DNA from 2 places in the Vibrio crassostreae genome. Region 1 is predicted to be linked to the other one. Evidence: predicted binding sites of a transcription regulator. Region 1 holds the regulator's gene; the other holds the start of a gene.
What was found. Region 1 encodes PurR, which represses purine synthesis genes. Its sites were predicted from a motif close to TNANGNAAACGTTTNCNTNA; they were not measured.

Region 1 (7,839 bases):
TGGGGTAGGTATTCACATGACTAATGATAGGTTTGACACTATTATCACTTAAAGTTCTTAATAGCGTGATATCCTTAGTCACCGCCTCGTGATGAGGCACAGCTCCATTCCAATAATTAAAGCGATAGGTATGTCTGAGAGTTTACTATTTCATAAAACATTTACTCACCCTACGAGCGATGAGTGGGTTGTATTTGTGCATGGCGCAGGAGGTAGTTCCTCCATCTGGTTCAAGCAGATCAAAGCGTATAAACAGCACTTCAACTTACTTCTCATTGATCTGAGAGGGCATGGTAAATCAGACAATATACTTAAAGGGCTGATTTCGAATCGTTATACGTTTAAATCGGTGACGCTTGATATTCTTAAAGTGTTAGACCATCTTAAAATCCGTTCTGCACATTTCGTCGGCATGTCTTTGGGTACGATTATTGTGCGTAACGTTGCAGAATTAGCGGCCGGTCGTGTACGCTCAATGGTGCTGGGTGGTGCCGTGACTAAACTCAACACTCGTTCTCAAGTCTTAATCAAGCTGGGTAACCTCAGCAAGCACATCATTCCTTATATGTGGTTATACAGCCTTTTTGCTTACGTTGTTATGCCACAAAAAAGCCAGAAAGAGTCTCGTCACCTGTTTATCCGTGAAGCGAAAAAACTGTGTCAAAAAGAGTTTAAACGATGGTTTATATTAACGGCTGATGTAAACCCATTGATGAAATATTTCAAAGACAGAGAGTTGCCGATTCCGACTTTGTATTTGATGGGTGAGCGAGATTACATGTTCATCAAACCAGTTAAAGAAATGGTCGCAGCGCATGAGTCGAGCGAGCTAGTAGAGATTCCGAATTGTGGGCACGTATGTAACGTGGAAAACCCTGAAGAGTTTAATCAGCGTTCGATTGCGTTTATTCAAAAACAAATCCAGTGATTTTCTAGGCGCGAAATCAAAGATAATGATTGAATCGAATTGAAATAAAAACGGGAAGCTAATTTTAGCTTCCCGTTTTTATTTGGAGGAGGTATCGGCCTAATTGTCTTATAAGGTCACTGAAACTCTGCTATTCGGGTGAAGCAGCACCGCACTGCCAACAAGAGCCGAATTGCGCTTCGTTGACTTCATGACACTCACCACAACGCCACTCTTCATAGATGATAGAATCTTGCTGTTTTTGGTAGTCATTGACGATTGTGCGAGCTTTACTGGCCAATTCTGGCTCATATAACCACACGTAAGGGTCAGTTTCTTCCGTAAATGGGATTTCCCCTTTCAATCCGAATAACCCTTCACCACGGACTTCACAGGCAATATTCTCGCTTTCTAACAATCCACAGATGATATGAGCTTCTGTCGGATTCGATGCACTGAAGATTTTCATTGAAATAGAACCTTATTCGGCTATCTGTGTTGTTTGGCTATTATAAATTATTCAGCTACGGGTGCTGAGCGAAACTTACCCATCAACCATTTAGCAACTATTGGGAATATCCCCAATAACGCAAATGACAATAGTACTGAAGGGGAGACGATGCCTGAAAGTGAATCAATTTCTGCGAGCTGAGTACCAGCATTCAAGAAAACCGCCGTCCCCGGTAACATCCCGATCTGACTTGTAATGTAATAACGACTCACTGACATCGGTGTTAGACCCATCAATAGGTTGATAAGGAAAAATGGGAATACAGGAATCAGACGCAGAGAAAATAAGTAAAATGCGCCGTCTTTTTCAACTCCCTTGTTAATTGTCGCCAATTTGTCACCAAACTTGGTTTGAATCCAGTCACGCAACAAGTAACGGCTACTTAAGAAGGCTAAGGTCGCACCGATCGCACTTGCGAAAGATACTAGCAGCAAGCTATTCCAGAAGCCAAATAGCGCAGCCCCTAATAGGGTCACAACAGCGGCTCCGGGAATGGAGAAAGCTGTAATCATTACATACGCGACAAAATAGATAGCGGCAGCAGCAATAAAGTTGCTGTCAATATAGTCATTTAACACAGCTTGTTGGGCCTTAGCATTTTCAAGCGTTAAGTACTGGCCGAAATTGATGCCTAACACCACGATGGTTACGACCAACACAATACCCAATATCATTTTCTTACTCATTGATACTTCCTCTAAATTTTCAATGCATACCGATAGTATAGATAGACAGGCAAAGCATAGATTAACTTTCATCAGATATAAAAAAAGCCGCAGTAAATGCGGCTTAGTTATGTATATAGATTGCACTGACAATGTTAATTGACCCGATTGATAAGCTCTTCGCGACGCTGCTGCGGTATAACAGACCAATGTGTACCATTGATCGCGCCTTCTAGCGCCCAAAGTAGTTCAATACTGACAGAAGACGCATGCGATTCTTTGATGGCGTTAAATGCGTTTACAGAGCCAGATTCATATAAACGTTCTACAGAATCGATCCCTGCCTTTTTCAACATACGCTCGGTAGCGAGTCGAAGATTAGGCAGATCTTTGAGTCGGGTCGGCTTAGCAGAAGACTGCTCAGCTTTTTCTTCTTTAGCAAAACCTAGAGACGTGGTTGCAAGTTGCAAGATTTTTTCTTGGTCTTGCCATAAGCCTTCAGGTAAAGCGAAATATTTAGTAACGACAGGGAAACCACGTTTTTTGTAGACGTATGGTTGAAACCCTTGTTGTTCGAATTGTTTCGTTGTGCCTCTGTCTGCGCGTATGTGCAACTGGTCATTTACAACCAGAGCAAACATAGTGTCATCAGCAAAAAGACCGAAGCCACCAAACATTGAGCGTGATTTTATTTTTCCTAGGGACTCAAATAACTTCATCGAGTCCTTTAGTATCGGTTTATCCATGTTATTTATCTCGGTGTATTTGAACTACGCCACCAAATAAGCAGGTCCGAGAGATTAGCAAAATGTTGCAATTACATTGTCAATAAGCCGTAAATTACTAAATTATTAGTAGTTACTGCATTTTGCCATCGGTAACCCCGCTACCATACCAACGAGTGGTTTAGGCCGGAAGCTTTGCGTCTCACTCTTTCGAGTGGTTTGCCCTGTGCGTGACTGATTGAATAGAATAAAGTTTTTGTTGAATGAAGCTCACAGTTGATATTTCAAAATGTGACATTGCTTCAATTAATGATCTTTCCATTGTGCATATAGGTTCATTATAGTTGTTGATAAAAAAAGCGCACCTAAAGGTGCGCTTGATGACATTAAACTTGAATTATCAATTAATTTAACGTTTTAACTGTACTTCGCTCAACAATTTCAGGGTGCATTTCGAAGACGCGTTTTTCGTGGTCTTTGTCTTTGATGCGCTCTAATAGAATTTCGAATGCATTCTTACCAACACGACGTTTTGGTTGGTGAACTGTCGTTAACGGTGGAGAGAAGTATTCAGCCAGTTCGATGTTGTCGTAACCGATCACTGAGATATCTTCAGGAATGCGAATGCCTTTTTCTTGCAGGCGGCTCATTAGGCCGAGTGCCATTGTATCGTTAAAGCAGAATACCGCCGTTGGGCGATCTTCCATCTCAACGATTTGTTCTGCAGCAAGTACTGCTGTATCACACTCGAAGTTGCCTTCGATGATCATATTTTCATCGGCAGAAATCTTAGCTTCGTTGAGTGCGCGCTTGTAACCGGCAATACGTTCAACACATGCTGCTTTGTCTAAGTGGCCACTTAAACATGCAATCTTAGAGTGACCGCGTTCAATAAGGTATTTGGTCGCTAGGTAGCCACCTTCTTCAGAGTTATCGATGATCTTATCAGCCTGAGAGCTCTCAGGGCCCCAGTCCATGATAACTTTAGGGATGTCAGCGTGACGGTCTAACATCTCTCTTAGTTCTTCAGTTAGGTCAGAACACATAACTAAGATGCCATCTACACGTTTCTCTGCAAGCATTCGAATGTAGTCACGTTGCTTCTCATAGATACCGCCCGTATTACACAGGATCAAAGTGTAACCTTGACGGTAGCAGTAGCTCTCAACACCATCGATAACTTCAGAGAAGAATAAGTTAGTTGATTGAGTCACAAGCATGCCGATAGTGCGTGTGGTATTACACTTCAAACTACGAGCAACAGCACTTGGTGCATAGTTGAGTTCATCTACGGCTTTGTTTACTTTTTCTTGAGTTGCTTCTGCAACAAAGCGAGTTTTATTGATTACGTGAGAAACGGTTGTTGTTGATACGCCGGCTAAGCGAGCGACATCTTTTATAGTGGCCATGGTTTTATCCTATTAGAAGCTACTTTCCCCAAGTACGGAATAAAGTAGCCGTTAAGCTACCTAACTAAGAGCTTAAATTTGTAGGGCTCTTTGGGTACTAAAGTGCTAAAAAACAAAAAACCGCTATTGAGCGGCTTGTCTTAACACCGAAATGCTCTGAACTTTAATAAGTATAGCATTTCGTGAATGTTTCATATTTTATCGTTTGCGGTCACAATTTTAGACTGACTAGAAATTACTCGCAATAAAATTCACCCAGAAATCCGGGTGAATTGTCACATTCTACTGAATTTATTTACCTAGTCATCCAATAAGCTATTCACCAGCTAAATATTGAGTGTCTAATTGACAGAATGCGAGTAGCAAAGATGAGACGGAGGCGTAGAAACCGAATTCATCAACGTCATGACATTTCACGTTGAACTTTGGTACCCAAGTCAGCAGTTGTTGTTCGATAAACTGCTGTTGAACGGCAAATGAATTCTCTAGCTCTTCTTCAATATCCGTTTCGTTTGAACGAATGATCAAGTTACCAAGGAAATCGAGTTCGATAGCAATGTGGTCTGCTGGCTCTTTTAGATCTTGGTTCACCACTAAATTGTGCTTAGCCATGATCTCTTCCATATCTTTTGCAGGCTTATCATTCAAAAGGCCAGTTTCACCGATATACATAGAAGCGTAAGGAAGAGCACCGTGTTTATCTGTTTTTAAGAAAAGATCGCAAAAGTCTGCAGACAATTCTAGTTGAGCATCTTCACGTGTTTGTAGGCGGTTAAGCGCATCCACTAGCTTATCAATCGCTGGCTTTAGTGTTTCATTTTCGCCTAAACCAGTCAGGAAAGAACGAATTTCAACAGAGTGGTAGTGATCGAGTTCTTCTTGAGTGAGCTCTTTGGCAAATAAGCTTGATAGCCACCAGTATATTTCTGCTCTTTGCTCGTTGAACGCTTTCGTATCTTTCATTTGTTAGATCCTGACTTAGTCTTGTGATGTTACTTATATGCATCTTGAAGTCACTTGGGCATAAGCACACCAAGGCTGAATAACAAGGTTATTTGCGAAACGCAAAGTTACTCGTTAGTAGTAATGCCTATATTGAATTGCGATGGACGATAAATAGCAAGGTTTAAGATTGTCTTGTATCAAAAAAAATCCATGTTTCTGGCTTTTATCTTCTGTACTACTAGAATTGTTACGAGTTATGAATAGAATAGTCACTGAAACTATTAAATAAGAAAAGTGGTGTAGATGAGCTATCACGTATTAGTCGTAGAAGATGATGTGGTAACCCGCAGTAAACTGGTTGGATACTTCCAGAACGAAGGTTACACAGTGAGCGAAGCGGAAAGCGGCGCTCAAATGAGAAGCGTGTTAGAAGAAAACAACGTTGACCTCATTATGCTGGACATCAACTTACCAGGCGAAGATGGATTGATGCTAACTCGCGAATTACGCAGTCAATCAGACATTGGAATTATTTTAGTTACTGGACGCACGGATAGCATCGACAAAATCGTTGGCCTTGAAATGGGCGCGGACGATTACGTTACTAAACCCTTCGAACTCCGCGAGTTATTGGTTCGAGTTAAAAACCTACTTTGGCGTATTTCTGCCGCTCGTAAAACGGCAGCTGGCGCAGTAGAAGAAACATCAGACGAGTCTGTGGTTCGTTTCGGTGAGTGGACATTTGATATTCCTCGTCGTGCGCTAAGCAAAAATGGCGAGCCAGTGAAGCTGACTAAAGCTGAATACGAACTGTTGGTGGCTTTGTCTTCTTACCCTAACCAAGTATTAAGTCGCGAACGTATTCTGAATATGATCAGCCACCGAGTGGATGCACCGAATGACCGTACGATCGACGTACTGATTCGTCGCATGCGTGCAAAAATGGAATTCGACCCTAAGAACCCACAAATCTTTGTGACGGTTCACGGTGAAGGTTACATGTTTGCTGGTGACTAATGTTCTACGTGAACTTTTAGTTGGGAACGACATATGAACGAAAAAGCCGAGACATCATTGATGTCTCGGCTTTTTTATTGCTTAGCGGTTGTCGTTATCGAACTGACAGTCTACGAATTGTTTTACGATTCTACCTACCAATAAGCGGATTTAAACATTAGGCTGAGTTAGGCATAAGCAGAGAGAAACATCAGGTTGAGTTTACTGCGCTGCAGAAACTTCACCATATTCTTCAGTTAAGCTTGAAGGCTCAGGAACAACAATTGGCTCTTCCGATATATCGTTACTGGTGTCTAACCAGTCACGTAGGCTTTGCCAAACCAATCCCATGGTCTCGTGCCAGTAACGCTCTGTCTGTTCCAGATAGATCGCTTTAGGCATGTACTTATTCCAAGGCTCAACAATCCCTTCTTGTGCAAGATAGTTGGTTGGTGCTGGCAAGGGTTTCATGCCGGCAGCATTGAATTCGTTCAGTGCGCGAGTCATATGGCTCGCTGAAGTCACCAACACCATTCTTTTATTCTTAACGAACGCAGCGGCTTGACGGGCTTCTTCCCAAGTGTCTTTTGCTGTTTCAAGCAGAATGATATCAGGCTTCGCAACACCAAGTGCTAGTGCAACTTTAGCCATCATTCTTGCGTTACTTACTTCAGTGCCAGCACCATAGCCAGACAAAATGAGTTTCGCACCAGGGTAAAGACGTAGAATACGAATCCCTTCACTTAAGCGCATCAGGCCGGTGCGGCTCAGTTCTGATGTCGGTGGAATTTGGTCATCTACGACGTGACCACTTCCGAGAACCATCACGTAATCGACGGTTTCATCGACAGGTAAAAAAGCGGTGTGTTGCCTTTCCATTGGCATTAAAAGTTGACTAGAAACTGGTTGGAAAGCGATTAGGAAAATACCACATAGGGCTGAAAGGGTGATTAGGCAACCCGTCTTCCTTTTGGTAGTAAACATCACTAGGGCTAAACCTAGAAAAGCGAGAATTAACATTGCTGGTAGTGGCATCAATAGCGAAGACACTACTTTTTTCAGCTCAAACATATCCGAATAGTCCGAAAAAACATCACTTAGTAGTAAAAAGAGACATCGCCTCTTTATTCCTGAAATTCCTGTGACAGAATAGCAGGCACGATAGGACATAATAACTCAAGTAGCCGTGACTGAAGACCGTAATTTCGACGATATTGCCCACAAATTTGCAAAAAATATTTACGGCTCTGACAAAGGAGAGATCCGTCAGATCATCGTATGGGAAGATTTAGAACAAGCTTTGAGCAAATTTGAGCAATCAGCTTCTCCGCTGCATGTGCTTGATGCTGGAGGCGGGCTTGCACAGATGTCGCAAAAAATTGCCGCGCTTGGGCATACCGTTTCTCTGTGTGATCTCTCTTCTGAAATGCTGAAGATCGCAGAAGAAAGTATCAGCAAAGCGGGTTTGCTAGAGCAATATCGATTTATTCATTCACCGGTACAAAAAGTCGCAGAACATCTCGATGAGAAAGTCGATTTTGTGATGTTTCATGCCGTAATGGAATGGTTAGCCGATCCTAAAGAGGCGCTTGATTTATTGCTTGAACAAGTTAAACCGGGTGGCGTTGCCTCGATAATGTTTTACAACCACCACGGATTAGTTCTGAAAAATGTGATTTGT
Region 2 (7,839 bases), 440 kb from region 1:
AGAGTTCTGGACAGGTAGCAACCCACTAACGGGTGCTCCGCACATCTTTGATACTAAGGTTGATACTTACCTTGATATTAACCATCAACTAGATCCGTCTCTAACAGAAGCACCGGTAGGCCCAATCACTAATGTAAATATGATCGAAAAAGGTCAGATGCAGCAGATTGATGAAAATACAATCCAAATGGATATCACTTACCAATCTGGTGAGCGAGCGACACTAATCGGTGTTCGTGATGGTGAGATGGTAACGTACTTCATCGATGGCGAAGTGGTTGCACAAACTTCAATTGATGAGCTAGAGAACTACGCAGCTTCACGCGCTTAAATTTTTTGCTTATTACAAAAATTAGATACAAAAACAGGTACTCAATGAGTACCTGTTTTATTTTGTGTCTATAAACGGTGTTTACTGAAAAGTGCTATTTAATGAAGAGCCCTATTTATTAGAAACACCATTTATTGAACAAACATAGCTTATCGAATTATGCTTTTTCTGGGATTGCTTCAAGCAGTGCAACCATTTGGTTCCAGAATAGCTCAACGGTGTCGATCTTCACTTTCTCATCAGGAGAGTGCGGGAACTTGATCGTTGGGCCGAAAGAAACCATATCCATATTCGGGTAAGGTTCTTTGAATAGACCACACTCAAGACCAGCATGGATAACCATGATGTTTGGCTTGTGACCGTAGATACCTTCGTACATGTCGCGGAAGATGTGCATGATTTCTGAATCTGCGTCTGGCTTCCAACCTGGGTAAGCGCCAGAAAACTCGATGCTCGCGCCTGCTAGTTCAGCAACAGAATTCAGCATGCTTTCAACTTGGCTACGGCCAGAATCGATCAAAGAGCGAATCAGGCAAAGTACAGTGATTGAGTTCTCTTCTGTTGTGATAACACCAACGTTTAGAGATGTTTCAACAACACCTTCAATCTCGTCGCTCATACGAATCACGCCGTTTGGCGCAGCGTTTAGTGCAGCGATAAAGCGAGCTTGGTCAGCTGCTGCAAGAGCGCCCATTTCAACCGAAGCTTCTTCGTTGAAAGTAACAATGCTGTCTTCTACTTTACCTAGCTCAGTTGAAAGAAGCTCTGTGTAGTCGTTGTATAGAGAAGCCAGTTTCTCTTGGTTTGCAGCAGGTACTGCAACCGTTACGAAACCTTCACGAGGGATCGCATTACGTAGGCTACCGCCTTTGAATTCGACGATGCGTAGGTCTAGCTCTTTCGCGTGACCCGCTAGGAAGCGAGCAAGCAGTTTGTTTGCGTTTGCACGGCCTGTGTGGATATCACAACCAGAGTGACCGCCTTTAAGGCCTTTCAACGTTAGCTTGCGTGTTACGAAATCAGCAGGAATTGCATTACGTGCAACTTCAAATGTCATTGCGCCGTCGATACCGCCAGCACAACCCATGTACACTTCGCCTTCTTGCTCTGAATCGGTGTTAAGAAGGATATCGCCTTCTAACCAACCCGCTTCAAGACCGAAAGCACCAGTCATGCCTGCTTCTTCGTCTACTGTTAGTAGAACTTCGATAGGGCCGTGCTGGATTTCGTTTGAAGCAAGAACCGCTAGGCAAGAAGCCATGCCCATGCCGTTATCAGCGCCAAGCGTTGTCCCTTTTGCTGTAACCCACTCACCATCGATGTATGGTTGGATTGGATCTTTAGCGAAGTCATGAACGGTGTCTTCGTTCTTTTGTGGAACCATATCGATGTGAGCTTGTAGCACCACACCTTTTTTGTTTTCCATACCCGGCGTTGCTGGCTTCTTGATGAATACGTTGCCCGTTGGGTCACGACGTACATCTAGGCCTTGCTCTGTTGCCCAAGCAATAATGTATTGAGCAAGCTCTTCTTCATGCTTTGAAGGGTGTGGGATTGAGCAAATCTTATCGAAGAACTGCCAAATAGGGGCAGGGGATAATTTACTGATCTCAGAATGGAATTCAGACACGGATGACTCCTTTTTTATTTGATAACCATATATTTAGGGTTTTTATAGGTGAAAACTTAGAACAAAAATCTAAAATATGGGTCTGTTTTGATGGCAACAGCATACCACTAGAGTGTTTTGACGAGTAGCGGTTCTAAACCTCAAATAGCTCAAATTTTGAAAGCGATCTTGTCCATCTGATCATGATTAAGCGCTTTGATGCTTATAAATGACACAGGCAAACGTTTGTTTAATTCTTTTCTGTAATTTAATTACGAAAATAAGTTTGAAAAATAACCATAAATAGCCAAAAGTGTGACGTATAGCAAAAAATGCTTGTAATCTTTTTTCTTTAGGGTATATTAATAACCAGCTTCTGAGACGAAGAGTAAATGCTCAAAGGATGAGTCCGTTTTATCGCCTCCAAGGAACCGAGAAATCAAATTTGTTTTTTATTGATTTATTAAGGTGATAGTTATGAAAGGTTTACCATCTGCAATGTTCTGGCTTAACAGCTCTGTTTACACTAGCAACTTTGCATACCCTACAAGCTTTGGTTACTAATACCGTAAGCATGTAACTCGAACAGTTTTGTTCACCCCTATATATTGGAATTCTTTTACAGCCCTTTTGGTTGACAGATTCTACCGCCACTCAGTTTTGAGTGGCGTTTTTTTTGCCTGCTACTTTTCCAAACCGCTTTATCTCATCTCTTTTCCTGTTGCTCTGCGTGGTTGTTTTTTAAGCGCCAAAATATCAATTTGCGCCTTATTACTGATCCTGTTGAAAAATACACAACTCTTGTGGGTTTGAATTCAGAATTTAATGGCTAGATTCTCTATCAAAATAACCGATGGTCGAAAAAGTAACCAAGATTTTTCATTGTGCTTAATGGGCTTAATTAACTGTTTATTATGATTATTCCTTGGTAATTACTGCGTTTTTAATCGCTTTGTTTCATACGGCATTCTGATAAATATCGATTAGAGCCTTAATTCTATCTGGAATTTGTTATTTGATAACTTTATAATCCACAGCCAATCGATTACGCAACCGTTTACTTTTTACCCTTATAGGATTCGATAATGTTCGAAAAGCTATTCAAACTCAGTGAAAATGGCACCAATGTGCGCACTGAAATCATCGCAGGTCTAACAACCTTCCTAACAATGGCTTACATCATTTTTGTAAACCCAATGATTCTAGCTGATGCTGGTATGGACCATGGCGCTGTATTTGTAGCAACCTGTTTAGCGGCTGCTATTGGCTGTTTCATCATGGGCTTTGTTGCTAACTACCCAATCGCTCAAGCACCAGGTATGGGGTTGAACGCTTTCTTTACCTACGCAGTTGTTATGGGTATGGGTTATACGTGGCAAGTTGCTCTGGCAGCGGTTTTCGTATCAGGTGTAATCTTCATTTTCTTAAGTATCTTTAAGATCCGTGAATGGATTATCAACTCGATTCCTATGTCTCTACGTGTTGGTATCTCTGCGGGTATCGGTCTTTTCCTAGCGTTTATTGCACTGAGCAATGCTGGCATCGTTGTTTCTAACCCAGCAACTAAAGTATCTCTGGGCGATATTACTGCTATTGCTCCTATCCTAGGTTCATTAGGCTTCTTCCTAACGATTGCTCTTGTTCACCGTGGCGTGAAAGGCGCAGTAATGATTGCGATTCTAGCTATCACAGCTCTTGGCATTGTTATTGGTGACGTTCAATACGGCGGCATCATGTCTACACCACCAAGCCTTGCTCCTACATTCATGCAGCTTGATTTCTCTGCTGTATTTGAAATCGGTATGATTTCAGTGGTATTCGCATTCTTGTTCGTCGATTTGTTCGATACAGCGGGTACTCTGGTTGGTGTTGCAACGAAAGCAAACCTAATCAAAGAAGACGGCAAACTACCTCGCTTGAACAAAGCACTGCTTGCTGACTCTACAGCAACATCTATTGGTGCACTGCTAGGTACATCAAATACTACTTCTTATGTTGAGAGTGTTGCGGGTGTCGCTGAAGGCGGCCGTACAGGTCTAACAGCGGTTGTTGTTGGTATCTTATTCCTACTGGCTCTTTTCTTCTCGCCACTTGCAGGTATGATTCCGGCTTACGCAACATCAGGTGCACTTTTCTATGTAGCAATTCTGATGATGTCTGGCCTAGTTGGCATTGATTGGCGTGATCTTACGGAAGCAGCACCAGTCGTGGTAACATGTCTGCTTATGCCGCTGACGTACTCTATCGCTGAGGGTATCTCACTAGGTTTCATCGCTTACGCTGCAATTAAGCTGCTAAGTGGTAAAGGTCGCGACGTTTCACCTGCTGTGTGGGTAATGTCGGCTATCTTTATTCTTAAATACATTTTCGCTTAATCGTCTAGATTTCTGCTTAATCGCTGAAGAGGCTATGTTTGAGATAGCCTCTAATAACATGACAAAATTATTAGGTTTTATACTATGAGCAACAAATTCGTTATCACTTGGGACAACATGCAGACTTACTGCCGTCAACTTGCTGAAAAGCAAATGCCAGCAGAGCAGTGGAAAGGCATCTGGGCAGTAAGCCGTGGTGGTTTGGTTCCTGGTGCAATCTTGGCTCGTGAACTAGGTATTCGTCACGTAGATACGATTTGTATTTCTAGCTACGACCACGATCACCAACGTGATATGACAGTAGTTAAAGCACCTGAAGGTGACGGCGAAGGCTTCCTAATCGTTGAAGACTTGGTTGATAGTGGTGACACTGCACGTAAGCTTCGCGAAATGTACCCTAAAGCGAAACTGATCGCTGTATGTGCAAAACCATCTGGCGCTGATTTGCTAGACGAGTACATTGTTGATATCGCTCAAGACACATGGATTGAGCAACCTTGGGATACTAGCCTAAGCTACGTTGAGCCAGTAAATCGCAAGTCAAAATAAGCGTAAACTTAGTTTTTTGAGAAATGACCCTTTATAGGGTCATTTTTTTTATATGATTAGTGACAACCATTTCTTATTAAGTATCCCAATGTCTGAACCAGAAGAAACGAGCTCGAACCTTTCGGAAACTTTGTTTGTAAAGCACAAGCAGGCGAAAGAGACCTCAATGTTGACACAATACATGCCAAGCTCTGAAGCGTTATTGGATGAGAAGCGTGAACAGCAAAACTCATCATGGTACCGAAACCTAAGACGTCTTCAGTGGGTATGGCAAGGCGTTAATCCAATAGAGCAAGAAGCGGTATTGGCTCGCATCGCGTCATCAGATAACTCTCGTACAACCGATGAGTGGCTTGATACGGTTATGGGTTACCGAAGTGGTAATTGGGCATACGAATGGACCAAGCTGGGTATGCAACATCAGAATCGTTCTAATGAAAAGAACGGTGAAGAGATGGCTGAAGAGCTGTTTTCAGCATCGTTGTGTTTCAGTATTGCGGGTTACCCACATCTCAAGAACGACAATTTGGCAGCTCAGGCTCAAGTGTTGGCCAACGCAGCCTATTCTGAAGCGATTAAGCACACCAAGTTGATCGTCAAGCAGATTGATATTCCGTACCAAAACAAGAAGATCAAAGCGAACTTGCATCTAACTAAAACAGACAAACCACAACCAGTTGTGATTGTCAGCGCGGGTCTCGATAGCTTACAAACTGATATGTGGCGCTTGTTTAGGGATTATTTAGCACCTAAGAACATTGCTATGTTAACGGTAGACATGCCATCGATAGGGCACAGTGCGCATTGGCCTTTGACAGAAGACTCGTCTTGTCTTCACCAAGCTGTGCTGAATGAGCTACCTAACATTCCATGGGTGGATCACCACAAAGTGGGTTTATTTGGCTTCCGCTTTGGCGGCAATGCGATGGTCAGATTATCTTTCCTTGAGCAACATAAGATAAAAGCATGTATCTCTTTAGGCGCGCCAATTCACGATATCTTTGTTCATGCCGACAAACTTAAGCAGATGCCTAAGATGCATTTGGATGTGTTGGCTTCGCGTCTTGGTAAAGGGGCGGTCGATATCAATAGTCTTTCTGGGCAATTGATGGCGTGGTCACTGAAGGTGCAAGGTTTGCTGTCAAACAGTAAAACCAGTGTTCCTATCTTGGCATTGGCCTTAGAGGGTGATCCTGTATCACCACCGATGGATAATCAACTGGTTGCTATTTACAGTGATTACGGAAAAGCGAAGAAAATCAAAGCTAAGTCAATTACACAAGGTTATGAGCAATCCCTCGAATTGGCGATAAAGTGGCTTGAGGATGAATTATTTAGATGACATTTCTCCTAAATTAGTTAAGCATGAAAAGTGTACAAACTAAGTACCTGATACTCAGTAATAATTTATAAAATCCAATTGCGTAGTTTCTACGTATAACAGTCTGAGTAACGTCATTCTTAACATTGAAAATGGAGATTCAATATGTCAGAAGTGACACAACAACCTACGCATTACCGCTTGTTGAATGTTTTAAAGGCGATTGGGCCATACTTGAGGGAACCGCAATCAGAAGAAGGTCATTATATCTTTGATTGCTTGTCTGTATGTGTGAACGATAAAAAATCACCAGAAGAACGCGAGTTTTGGGGCTGGTGGCTGGAGTTGGACAAGTCGGAAGAGGGATATTCGGCGAAGTACAATATCGGTAAATACAACATCGATGGTAACTGGGATTCTTTGCCGTTACCTAAAAAGGCGGTCGCTGAGGTCTCTCGAACTCAAGAAGCCTTCCACAAAAAACTGGTTGATGAACTTCAAAGTAAGTTTGAAATCAGTATCCAATTAGACGAAGAGTCTGTCGAATTCGTCTAATTTTAAAGGTTACTCTTCTATATAAAGCAAAAAGGTGCGATTTCGCACCTTTTCTGCTTGTGAATTCCCCTTTTGATTGCTAAAACATCACCTCTTATTTGTTTTATCCATAAAAGACTTCATGACAACAAATCATCAAAGCGGGACAACAACACAACGTAAAACTGTCGTTGTTAAACTGGGTACCAGTGTCTTAACTGGTGGAACATTGGCATTAGATCGTGCTCACATGGTTGAGCTGGTTCGTCAATGTGCAGAATTAAAAAAACAAGGCCACTCTGTGGTTATGGTTTCGTCTGGTGCAATTGCAGCAGGACGTGAGCACCTTGGTTACCCCGCACTTCCCAACTCAATGGCGAGCAAACAGTTGCTTGCGGCAGTTGGGCAAAGCCAGTTGATTCAAGTTTGGGAGTCTTTGTTTGCTATCTATGGCCTTAAGATTGGTCAGATGCTACTGACTCGTGCTGATCTCGATGATCGCGAGCGTTTTCTGAATGCACGTGACACGATCAACGCACTTGTTGAACACGATATTATTCCGGTAGTAAACGAAAATGATGCAGTAGCAACCAACGAAATTAAAGTGGGCGACAATGATAACTTGTCGGCATTAGTGGGTATTTTGTGCGGTGCTGATAAGCTTTTGCTACTAACAGACCAAAAAGGCCTGTTTACGGCTGACCCTCGTAAAGACCCAAATGCTGAGCTCATCAAAGAAGTGAAAACCATTGATGACACACTGCGTAAGATTGCAGGCGGCAGCGGTACAACGTTAGGTACTGGCGGCATGGCGACAAAACTGCAGGCTGCGGATATTGCTCGTCGCGCTGGCATCGAAGTGATTATTGCTGCGGGCAGTGCTGAAAATGTGGTGTTTGACTCACTGAGTGACAACCCACAAGGCACACGTTTCTTGCCGTTAGCCGAAGCGCTTGAAAACCGTAAACGCTGGATTTTAGCGGGTCCGGCTTCAGCTGGTGACATTGTGGTCGACGACGGTGCAGTAAACGCAGTCAACACCAAAGGCAGTAGCTTGTTGGCTAAAGGGGTTGTTCGAGTTAAAGGCGAGTTCTCTCGTGGTGAAGTTACCCAAGTCACA

Region 2: a site for PurR is predicted at 2,986-3,005, ahead of OC193_RS12300 (NCS2 family permease). Genes of this name have one in related genera too.

What each region holds. Positions count from the first base shown of each region.
Region 1 covers NZ_AP025476.1:2,321,967-2,329,805, reverse strand. The annotation lists gene OC193_RS10360 (alpha/beta fold hydrolase) at 131-928, shown strand; gene OC193_RS10355 (putative signal transducing protein) at 1,059-1,376, opposite strand; gene OC193_RS10350 (TVP38/TMEM64 family protein) at 1,424-2,104, opposite strand; gene OC193_RS10345 (TfoX/Sxy family DNA transformation protein) at 2,239-2,829, opposite strand; cyclic di-GMP riboswitch class I at 2,957-3,042, opposite strand; gene purR (HTH-type transcriptional repressor PurR) at 3,213-4,217, opposite strand; gene torD (molecular chaperone TorD) at 4,533-5,180, opposite strand; gene torR (two-component system response regulator TorR) at 5,466-6,179, shown strand; gene elyC (envelope biogenesis factor ElyC) at 6,381-7,229, opposite strand; gene cmoM (tRNA uridine 5-oxyacetic acid(34) methyltransferase CmoM) at 7,345-7,839, shown strand, end outside.
Region 2 covers NZ_AP025476.1:2,759,900-2,767,738, reverse strand. The annotation lists gene OC193_RS12310 (DUF3332 family protein) at 1-331, shown strand, start outside; gene OC193_RS12305 (aminoacyl-histidine dipeptidase) at 489-1,961, opposite strand; gene OC193_RS12300 (NCS2 family permease) at 3,026-4,315, shown strand; gene gpt (xanthine phosphoribosyltransferase) at 4,400-4,864, shown strand; gene frsA (esterase FrsA) at 4,953-6,206, shown strand; gene crl (sigma factor-binding protein Crl) at 6,351-6,740, shown strand; gene proB (glutamate 5-kinase) at 6,817-7,839, shown strand, end outside.